2 linked regions of the Marichromatium purpuratum 984 genome follow. Each later gene encodes a partner of the first gene's protein in a complex. Links are inferred from orthologs where the notes say so. Each region holds a gene or a part of one and is shown in the gene's direction. Other genes may lie near its edges.

Region 1 (7,584 bases):
ACTGGAGGCTGATCGCTGGAGGCGCTGCTCTTCTTTGCGACCTTGGCGCCTTGGCGGTTCAATCCCCCGTCGGCTCTTTCCCCCGACCAATCTTTCGTTTCCAAAGCCCCCTGATTTTGCGTACAATGATCGATTCTCCGTATCCTCGAAGATACTCCTTGCCTCACCGTCTCGGCGCCGAGTCTGCGCGGCGGGAGGCTGTCCAATCCGTAAGGAGCCAAGATGCGACACTACGAAGTGGTTTTCCTGGTGCACCCGAGCCAGAGTGAGCAGGTGCCCGGCATGGTCGAGCGTTACAAGACCAACCTCGAGAAGCGCGGTGGTCAGATCCACCGTCTCGAGGACTGGGGCCGTCGTCCGCTGGCCTACCCGATCAACAAGGTGCACAAGGCACACTATGTGCTGATGAACGTCGAGTGCGATCAGGAAGCGATCGACGAACTCGAGAGCGCCTTCCGTTTCAATGACGCAGTGCTGCGCAACATGATCATCCGTCGTGACAGCGCCGTCACCGAGGCCTCGCCCCTGGCCAAGACCGAGGGCGAGGACGAGGGCGCTTCCAGCAAGCGCGACGACTGATCACTAGGCACTGGAGAACATCATGTCCCGATTCTTTCGACGCAAGCGTTACTGCCGGTTCACCGCTGAAGGCATCACCGAGATCGACTACAAGGATCTCAACCTGCTGAAGGCCTATGTCAGCGAGTCCGGCAAGGTCGTGCCCAGCCGCATCACCGGTACCTCGGCCAAGTACCAGCGCCAGCTCGCCCAGGCGGTCAAGCGCGCGCGCTACCTGGCCCTGCTGCCCTACACCGACGGTCATTGATCCGGCGCGTCGTGGCGCCGCTCGGTTGAGACCGGTGGCGGCACGGCTGCAGGTCTGATGCGATGAAGTCACTGGCGAGTTTCATCATGCGCGGCCCCTCGCAGGCTGCGCTGGTGGCTGCCACCTCGGCCCTGCTGTCGGTGATGATCCCGGTGTTCGGGGTCGTCGCCGCAGCGGCCGTGGGCCTGGTGACCCTGCGCAACGGCGCGCGCGGCGGTGCCCTGGTGGCGCTGTTCGCGACCCTGGGGGCGGGACTCTTCTACGGTCTCGTGTTCGGGACCCCGCTGCTGGTGCTCGGGGTGCTGCTGCTGTTCTGGGTGCCGATCTGGGGACTGGCGCTGGTGCTGCGCTACAGCCGATCGCTGGCGCTCACGGTCGAGTCCGCGAGCCTGCTGGTGATGCTCGGTCTGGTGGTGGTCTACGCCGTCGTCGGCGACCCCGCCGCCTTCTGGGCGCGGCTGCTCGAGCTGATGCGCGAGGCGGCGCTGGCCGCCCAGCCCGATGGCGCGGCGGCCAGCGCTGCGCTGTTCGGCGAGCTGGCGCGATGGATGACCGGGGCCTTCGCCATGGCGCTGACCTTCCAGGTCGTGCTCGCCCTGTTCCTCGCCCGCTGGTGGCAGGCGCAGCTCTACAACCCGGGCGGTTTCGGCGAGGGCTTCAGGGCCTATCGCCTGCACCGCGCCTTCGCGCTGCTGGCGTTGTTGCTGATCGCCGGCTGGGCGCTGGTGCGAGGCCCGGGGCTGCTCGCCGATCTCGCGCTGGTCGCCGGGGTAGGGCTGTTGCTCCAGGGCCTGGCGGTGGTCCACCAGCTGCGTGTCCAGCGTGGCTCGGGGACGGGCTGGCTGGTGCTGCTCTATGTGCTGCTGGTGCTGTTGCCGCAGGTGGCGGTGGTGGTCGCCGCGCTCGGTCTGCTCGATGTCTGGGTGGACATCCGCGCCCGGGCAGCGCGCCTGCCCTCGCGTCGGCGCTGAGGCTTGAATCGCATGCAGACGACGAACGATTTAAGAGGAAATATCACGTGGAACTCATTCTGCTGAAGAACGTTGGTGGTCTTGGCTCGCTCGGAGACAAGGTCAATGTGCGTCCGGGCTACGGTCGTAACTACCTGGTGCCGCGCGGCTTCGCCGTGGTCGCCACCGCCGAGAACCTGGAGGCCTTCGAGGCGCGTCGCGCCGAACTCGAGCAGCTCGCCGCCGAGCAGCTGGCCGCCGCCGAGGCGCGCAAGGCCGAACTCGAGGAGATGCGTGTGACCGTCGCCCGCAAGGCCGGTGACGAGGGTCGTCTGTTCGGCTCGGTCGGCACCGCCGATATCGCCGAGGCGGTCACCGCAGCCGGTATCGCGCTCGACAAGTCCGAGGTGCGTCTGCCCAACGGCGCCTTCCGCGCCACCGGTGAGTACGAGGTCGCGCTGCACCTGCACGCCGATGTCGATACCACCATCATGGTCGACGTCGTCCCGGAAGACTGAGTCCGCCGCTCGCTCTGCCCTCACCGGGGCCTGTGCGTGGATACAGGGGCGCTTTGCGCCCCTGTGTTGTCTCTGCGCCATCGTGCTGTCGTTGCTGTCCCGCGCGCCTGCTCTGGGCGGCCTTGGATGGTCGCGGACCACGCTTGCCAACGCCTGGTGCATGACACCACAATCAGGGCGTCCGAGCCCCGCTCGAACGACACGCCAGCGGATCCTGATCAACCTCCCCGAGCGTCGCCGAGCCGGTTATCCTTTCCTCCGGGGGCCTCATGTTCGACCCTGATACCGAAGAGCTTGCCGCGCTCGCCGCCGAGGGTGGCATGGATCGGGTGCGGGTGCCGCCGCACAACCTCCACGCCGAGCAGTCGTTGCTCGGTGGTCTGATGCTCGACAACAGTGCCTGGGATCGGGTCGCCGATGTGGTCTCGGCCCCCGACCTGTATCGGCGTGAGCACCGCTTGATCTTCCAGTCGATCGCTCGGCTCGCCGAATCCGACCAGCCCTTCGACGTCGTCACCCTCGCCGAGACCCTGGAGCGCTCCGAGCAGCTCGAGGCCGCCGGCGGGCTGTCCTATCTCGCCACCCTGGTCAACGAGACCCCGAGTGCGGCGAACATCAAGGCCTATGCGCAGATCGTGCGCGACACCTCGGTGTTGCGTCAGATGATCGCCGCCGGTACCGCGATCGCCGACAGCGGTTACGACAGCCAGGGGCGTCCGGTCACCGAGCTGCTCGACGACGCCGAGCGTCAGGTGTTCGAGATCGCCGAGCAGCAGGCGCGCGGCGGCGGTGGTTTCCAGCCGATCAAATCGTTGCTCAACCTCGCCGTCGAACGGATCGACACCCTCTATCAGAGCGATGAGCCGATCACCGGCCTGGCCACCGGGTTCACCGACTTCGACGGTATGACCTCCGGTCTGCAGCCCTCGGATCTGGTGATCGTCGCCGGGCGACCGTCGATGGGCAAGACCACCTTCGCGATGAACATGGCCGAGCACGTCGCCATCCAGTCGAAGCGCCCGGTGGCGGTGTTCAGCATGGAGATGCCGGGCGACTCGCTGGCGATGCGCATGATGTCCTCGCTCGGGCGCATCGATCAGCACCGGGTGCGGACCGGCAAGCTCGAGGACGACGAGTGGCCGCGGTTGACTTCGGCGGTCAATATCCTCGCCTCGGCGAAGATGTTCATCGACGACACACCGGCGCTGTCGCCGACCGAAGTGCGCGCGCGCGCGCGCCGGCTCAAGCGCGAACAGGACGACCTGGCGCTGATCGTGATCGACTATCTGCAGCTGATGCAGGCTCCGGGGGTGGGGGAGAACCGCGCCACCGAGATCTCGGCGATCTCGCGCTCGCTCAAGGCTCTGGCCAAGGAACTCGACGTCCCGGTGATCGCGCTCTCGCAGCTCAACCGCAGTCTCGAGCAGCGTCCCAACAAGCGCCCGGTGATGTCCGACCTGCGTGAGTCGGGCGCCATCGAGCAGGATGCCGACCTCATCGTGTTCATCTATCGCGATGAGGTCTATCACGAGGACACCCCCGACAAGGGGATTGCCGAGATCATCATCGGCAAGCAACGTAACGGCCCGATCGGCACCACCCGGCTGACCTTCCTCGGCAAGTACACCAAGTTCGAGAACTATATCGGCAGCTATTACGGCGAGGACGACGACGGCTGACCCCGGAGCGCGAAGATCGATGGCGACCCCCCCGAAGAAGCCCAAGACCAGCTATGTGTGCAGCGAGTGCGGCGCGAGCCAGCCCAAGTGGGCCGGCCAGTGTCCGGACTGCGGCGCCTGGAACAGTCTCAACGAGCAGCTCGCGCCGGCGCGTCCGGCGGCGGCGCGTGGCGGCGGCTATGCCGGGCTCGCCGGCGGGGCGGTGATCGAGACCCTGGCCGAGGTCGCCCCGGAGGAGCGCGCCCGCACCGCCTGCGGTATCGGTGAGCTTGACCGGGTGCTCGGCGGTGGGCTGGTCGGCGGCTCGGTGATCCTGCTCGGCGGCGATCCCGGTATCGGCAAGTCGACCCTGCTGCTGCAGGCCTGCGCGGCGCTCGCCAGTAGCCGTCGGGTGCTCTATGTCAGCGGCGAGGAGTCGCCGCAGCAGATCAGTCTGCGCGCGCGTCGGCTCGGACTCGACGGCGAGGACATCCGTCTGCTGCCCGAGACCTGTGTCGAGCGCATCCTCTATCACGCCGCCGCCGAGCAGCCGCGGGTGATGGTGGTCGACTCGATCCAGACCCTGTTCACCGAGCAGCTGCAGTCGGCGCCGGGCTCGGTGTCGCAGGTGCGCGAGTCGGCCGCGCAGCTGGTGCGCTTCGCCAAGCAGCGCGACACCGTGGTCTTCCTCGTCGGTCATGTCACCAAGGAGGGCGCGCTCGCCGGTCCCCGGGTGCTCGAGCACATGGTCGACACCGTGCTCTATTTCGAGGGCGAGTCGGGCGGCGCCTTCCGTCTGGTGCGCTCGATCAAGAACCGCTTCGGCGCGGTCAACGAACTCGGCGTCTTCCTGATGGGCGACCAGGGGCTGCGCGAGGTCAAGAACCCCTCGGCGATCTTCCTCTCGCGTCACGACGAGCCGACCCCCGGCAGTCTGGTGATGGTCACCCGCGAGGGCACTCGGCCGCTGTTGGTCGAGGTCCAGGCGCTGGTCGACGAGAGTTCGCTGGCCAACCCGCGTCGGGTGGCGCTGGGACTCGATCAGAACCGCCTGTCGATGCTGCTGGCGGTGCTGCACCGTCACGGCGGCATCGGCATGTTCAACCAGGACGTCTTCGTCAACGTCGTCGGTGGGGTGCGGATCGGCGAGACCGCTGCCGACCTGCCGGTGCTGATGGCGGTGCTGTCGAGCTATCGCGACCGTCCGCTGCCGCTGGAATTGGCGGTGTTCGGCGAGGTCGGGCTCTCGGGCGAGGTGCGTCCGGTGCCCAATGGCCCGGACCGGCTGCGCGAGGCGGTCAAGCATGGTCTGCGCCGGGTCATCGCCCCGGCTGGCAACGTCCCCAAGGGCGGTGTCGAGGGCCTGGAGATCGTCGCCGTGCGCACCCTCAGCGAGGCGCTCGACGCGCTCTGATCAGGGCGCGTCGCGATGGAGCGGTCGGGCGTCGATGCGGCGCTCGATGTGCTCGGCGATGCGGCGGTAGCGCGGGTCCTCGGTGTCGCCGAAACGGGTGGCGAACTCGGTCTTGTTCATCCCCTCCGGCAGCCCCGCGATGCGCGGCATGAAGTCGTCCTCGATCAGCCCGGCGCGGGCCCGCTCGCGCACCCAGCGCGCCTGCTCCGGGGTGGCGGTGGCAAGGATGGCGAGGCGGATGCCGGCGCGGTTGGCGGCGAGGTCGGCGAAGCTGAAACCACTGCCGCCGTCGCTGTCGCTGTGCTCCTTGTACCAACCGACCAGGGTCGAGAACAGGTCGCCGCCCTCGAGCGCGAGCGCCGCCGAGGCGGTGAAGTGCTGGGCGAGGTCCTCGCGCTTGCGCAGGGTCACGGTGCGCTGTGGCAGCCGCTCGGCCTCGGGATCGTGCAACTGCTGGCCGTTGACATAGAGCGCGAGCAGCAGCAGTGCGGCGCGGTTGTCGGCGAGCGGGGCCTCGCTCGGTGCGCCGAGCAGCACGCCGAGCAGGGTGGCGAGATCGGGCGCCGAGCGATCCTCGGCGAGATGCCGGCCGAGCCGACGCTGCGCGGCGAGCATGGCGGGGCGGTCGGCGTCGGCGATCAGGCCGCTGGCCAGGCGCTCCAGCCCGTCGGCCTGCCAGGTGTAGATCACACTGATCCGCTCCGGGCCGAGCCGAGTGCGCTCTACCAACCGGCTCTGACCGAGCGCATCGAGCAGTCGCTCGGCCAGGCCCTGCACCAGTCCGGCGGGCAGCGGCAGCCCGGCGACCCGGGCGCTGGCGACCGCGGGCAGTGCCCCGTCGGCCTCGACCAGACCGAGTTCGAGGTTGAGATAGCGTCCTGGCCCCACCCAGGGCAGCGCGATCGAGCCCTGCAGGTCGAGCCGTCCGGGGACGAGTCGTACCGCGGCACGTCCCTCGGCGCCGCCCCGGGCGATCAGATGGTTGGCTACCCGCTCGGCCTCGGTGGCGCTGAGCGCGACCATGGTCGGCATCCCGGCGAGGCGGTCGCGCGGGCGGTTGTGACGCAGCCAGTCCTCGGCCCAGGCATGGTCAGCGGCGCTGAGCGGCGCGCGCTCCGGGACCACCGCCTGGCCGTCGAGCGCGACCCTGAGCGCGAGCCCGGCGAGACCGAGCAGGATCAGCAGGCTGAGCCAGCCGAGTCCCTTGATGATGAGATGCATGATGCGGACTCCTGTGCGGCGCATGGCGGGCAGGGTAGCGGCTGTGCTGCGCGCGGCCAAGCCCGCGGCTTGCGGGGTGCGTCCGGCGCGGTCATGCTGGGATGATCCGTGTCAGACCGAGTGAGGTGATGGTGATGTGTCCGATCCGTGCGTTCGAGGGGCGTCGTGCGGAGATCGACCCAGACGCCTGGGTCGACCCGAGCGCGGTGCTGATCGGCGCGGTGCGACTCGCCGCCGCGGCCTCGGTGTGGCCGGGGTGCGTGGTGCGCGGTGATGTCGAGCGCATCGAGATCGGTGCCGCCAGCAACGTCCAGGACGGCTGCGTGCTGCACGTCTCGCACGACGGCCCCTTCCGCCCGGGCGGCGCCCCGCTGCTGATCGGTGAGCGGGTCACCGTCGGTCATCAGGCGCTGCTCCACGGTTGCGAGATCCGCGAGCGCTGTCTGATCGGCAGCGGCGCCCGCGTGCTCGACGGCGCCCTGATCCATCCCTACACCCTGCTCGGCGCCGGCGCCCTGGTCACCCCGGGGCAGGAACTCGCCGGCGGTCAGCTGTGGCTGGGCGCGCCGGCGCGCCCGGTGCGTCTGCTGAGCGAGCGCGAGCGGGCGCAGATCGACTACTCGGCCGAACACTATGTTGCGCTCGCTGCGCGCCATCGTGCCGCCTTGGCGGAGGTCGACGGATGAGCCGGCGAGCACGACGTCCGGTGGCCGCGTCGCACGATGCGAGCACGCAGGCAGCCCTGGTCGATGCCTTCCGCGGTGGCGATCTGTCACGTGCCGAGACCCTGGCTCGACGTCTCACCGCGACCCGTCCGGGCGCGGCCTTCGGCTGGAAGGCGCTCGGCTCGGTGTTGCTCGCCGAGGGTCGTCCACGCGCGGCGTTGGATGCGCTGGAGCGGGCGCTGGCGCTGGCCGGGGACGACCCCGAGTGTCGCAATACCCTGGGCCGTGCGTTGCTCGACCTGGGCGAGCCCGCGCGTGCCCTCGAGGTGCTC
Region 2 (2,963 bases), 890 kb from region 1 along the record:
ATCCCTGACCGAGGTCGACGGACCGGCGCCTGTCTCGCCCTGTCGGTTCCGTTGCGCATCCAGAGCGAAACGATCTCGGCCTGACCCCATCCCTCAGGCTTCCTGAAAGACACATGCTCAAGCAGCAAATCCAAGCGGATATGAAGTCTGCCATGAAGGCGGGCGACAAGGATCGGCTCGCGGTGATCCGGCTGATCATGGCCGCGATCAAGCAGCGCGAGGTCGACGAGCGCATCGAACTCGACGATGCCCAGGTGCTGGCGGTGCTCGACAAGATGGTCAAGCAGCGTCGCGACTCGATCGATCAGTACACCCAGGCCGGCCGCGACGATCTGGCCAACGGCGAGCGCGCCGAGGTCGAGATCATCCAGACCTATCTGCCCGCGCAGCTGACCGAATCCGAGATCGCCGCCTGTATCGACGAGGCCGTCGAGACCACCGGTGCCGCCGCGATGAGCGACATGGGCAAGGTGATGGGCGTGCTGCGCCCGAAGATCCAGGGGCGTGCTGACATGGGCGCGGTGAGCGCACTCGTCAAGCAACGGCTCGGGGGCTGAGTACCGGATCGTCGCGCGCCTCCGGGCGTTGGCATCCGCGCATGGCTGGCAAGATCCCTCCGGAGTTCATCGATGACCTCCTCACGCGCGTCGACATCGTCGATGTCATCGGCGCGCGGGTCCAGCTACGCAAGGCCGGAAAGGAATTCCAGGCACGTTGTCCCTTCCACGAAGAAAAAACCCCGTCCTTCACCGTCAGTCCGGCCAAGCAGTTCTATCATTGTTTCGGCTGCGGCGCTCACGGTACCGCCATCGGCTTCCTCATGGAGCACGATGGCCTGCCGTTTCGCGAGGCCATCGACGAACTGGCCCGGCTCGCCGGTGTCGAGGTCCCGGTCGAGGGTGGGGAGCAGGTGCGCGGGCCGGATCATGGTCCGCTGTTTGCCCTGCTCGACGAGGCCGACGGGTTGTTTCGTCGCCAGCTGCGCGAGCACCCACAAGCCGCGCGGGCGATCGATTATCTCAAGTCGCGTGGGTTGAGCGGAGAGATCGCCGCCCGTTACGGTATCGGTTTCGCGCCCGGGGGTGGAGATTTCCTGCTCTCGCGTCTGGGGCGTACGCCCGAGCGCTGTCGCCAGCTCGTCGACTGCGGTCTGATCGGCGAGCAGGACGGGCGGCGCTACGATCGTTTTCGCGATCGCATCATCTTCCCGATTCGCGATCGGCGCGGTCGCGTGATCGGGTTCGGGGGGCGGATCCTCGGTGACGGCCGCCCCAAGTATCTGAACTCGCCGGAGACGCCGCTCTTTCACAAGGGGCGCGAACTCTACGGATTGTTCGAGGCCCAGCGCGGTGTCCGGCGCGGGCTCGAACGGGTGCTGGTGGTTGAGGGCTATCTCGACGTCATCGCCCTGGCGCAACACGGCATCGACTGCGCCGTGGCGACCCTGGGGACCGCGACCACCGCGGACCATCTGCAGCGCCTCTCGCGCACCGCGCCCGAGCTGGTGTTCTGCTTCGATGGCGATCGCGCCGGGCGCGACGCGGCCTGGAAGGCGCTGGAGACCACGCTGCCGCTGGCCAGCGGCAGCCAGCCCCAGCGTTTCCTGTTCCTCCCCGAGGGCGAGGACCCGGATACCCTGGTACGCAAGGAGGGCGCCGAGGGCTTTCTTGCGCGGGTCGAGCGGGCGACGCCGCTGTCGCAGTTCCTGTTCGACCAGCTCACCGCCCAGGTCGACATGACCACCATCGATGGCCGGGCGCGGCTCGCGCCGTTGGCCCGGCCACTGATCGAGCGAGTGCCCGCCGGGGTCTTCCGCGACCTGCTCGAACAGCGTCTGAGCGAGCTGGTGGGGCTGGAGCGACGCGCGCCCTCGTCGCGACGCCGGACATCGCGGGCGCCGCATCAGGGCGCGCTGGAGCAGCAACGCCCGAGCCGTACCGCCTGGGCCATTGCGCTGCTGCTCAATCACCCGTCACTGGTGACGCGGGTGGACGAGCTGCCGACGGACTGGCGGCGTGCCTCGAATCAAGGGGTCGGAATCCTCGTGGAATTGCTTGAAACCATTCGGCAGCACCCAACTCTCACCAAGGCTGCGTTGATCGAGCGCTGGCGTGATCATCCGCACTTCGATTATCTGCAGCGTCTGAGCGTGCATCCCTTCCTGCGGCACGTCACCGAGGAGGGCGCGGGGCCGGAGTTCGACGGGGCGCTGGAGCGGCTCGGCGCCGAGGTCCGCAAGCGCGAATGGTTGCGCAGTCTTGACGACAAGCTGCGCGCTCGGGTCGGGCGGGACCCGGACGATCCACGCGCTCATCGCGACGACTCATAACTTTGTGATTTTTCATGCTACAATTGGAAGTTTGCTCAAAAGCCGCCTTCCGCAGCATTAGTCAAGGTATCCCATGGACCAAGAACATCATCAGTCGCAGCTGAAGCAGCTGATCGCCAGGGGCAAGGAACAAGGGTTTCTGACCTATGCCGAGGTCAACGATCACCTGCCTCCCGGTATCGTCGAGGCCGAGCAGATCGAAGATATCGTGCGCATGATCAACGACATGGGGATCATGGTCCATGAAACCGCGCCCGACTCCGATGACCAGACCCTGAGCGATTCTGCGGTCTCCGACGACGAGGCCGCGGAGGCTGCGGCGGCGGCGCTGGCCTCGGTCGACAGCGAGTTCGGTCGTACCACCGACCCGGTGCGGATGTACATGCGCGAGATGGGTTCGGTCGAGCTGCTCACCCGCGAGGGCGAGCTGATCATCGCCAAACGCATTGAGGACGGCCTCAACCAGGTGCTCGCCGCGCTGTCGGTCTATCCGCGTGCGGTCGAGCGCCTGATCGAGCTGTTCGACCAGGTCGAGCGTGAGGAGAAGCGCCTGACCGATGTCATCTCCGGCTTCAACGACGCCACCGATGACGAGCCGGCCACTCCGGTCCAGCACGGTCAGTCCGCCCAGCAG

What was found.
Region 2: the proteins of dnaB (region 1) and dnaG are in contact, whole or in part, in a crystal structure (PDB 2R6A), measured with the Geobacillus stearothermophilus proteins. The link is inferred for Marichromatium purpuratum 984 from one-to-one orthologs. Residues at the interface, in WP_033016901.1 of Geobacillus stearothermophilus: Ser13, Glu15, Ala16, Gln18, Glu91, Leu92, Asp94, Ala95, Val96, Pro97, Thr98, Ala99, Ala100, Asn101, Tyr104, Tyr105, Ile108; in WP_049624496.1 of Geobacillus stearothermophilus: Lys456, Leu457, Leu458, Pro459, Ala460, Asn463, Ala464, Leu467, Leu535, Leu536, Ile537, Ala538, Gln544, Glu545, Asp548, Tyr549, His552.

The regions. Positions count from the first base shown.
Region 1 is NZ_CP007031.1:455,739-463,322, forward strand. Bases 1,769-4,768 are described here. They hold dnaB (replicative DNA helicase), read left to right. Parts: upstream 1,769-2,563; coding sequence 2,564-3,973; downstream 3,974-4,768. Other genes in these bases: MARPU_RS02115 (DUF2232 domain-containing protein), read left to right, coding at 1,769-1,797; rplI (50S ribosomal protein L9), read left to right, coding at 1,845-2,294; radA (DNA repair protein RadA), read left to right, coding at 3,993-4,768. Outside these bases: rpsF (30S ribosomal protein S6), read left to right, coding at 223-579; rpsR (30S ribosomal protein S18), read left to right, coding at 602-826; more of MARPU_RS02115, read left to right, coding at 889-1,768; more of radA, read left to right, coding at 4,769-5,366; MARPU_RS02135 (hypothetical protein), read right to left, coding at 5,367-6,587; MARPU_RS02140 (gamma carbonic anhydrase family protein), read left to right, coding at 6,722-7,273; MARPU_RS02145 (methyltransferase domain-containing protein), read left to right, coding at 7,270-7,584. UniProt on the Escherichia coli protein: The main replicative DNA helicase, it participates in initiation and elongation during chromosome replication. Travels ahead of the DNA replisome, separating dsDNA into templates for DNA synthesis.
Region 2 is NZ_CP007031.1:1,347,695-1,350,657, forward strand. It holds dnaG (DNA primase), read left to right. Parts: upstream 1-598; coding sequence 599-2,329; downstream 2,330-2,963. Other genes in the region: MARPU_RS06140 (GatB/YqeY domain-containing protein), read left to right, coding at 114-557; rpoD (RNA polymerase sigma factor RpoD), read left to right, coding at 2,403-2,963. UniProt on the Escherichia coli protein: RNA polymerase that catalyzes the synthesis of short RNA molecules used as primers for DNA polymerase during DNA replication.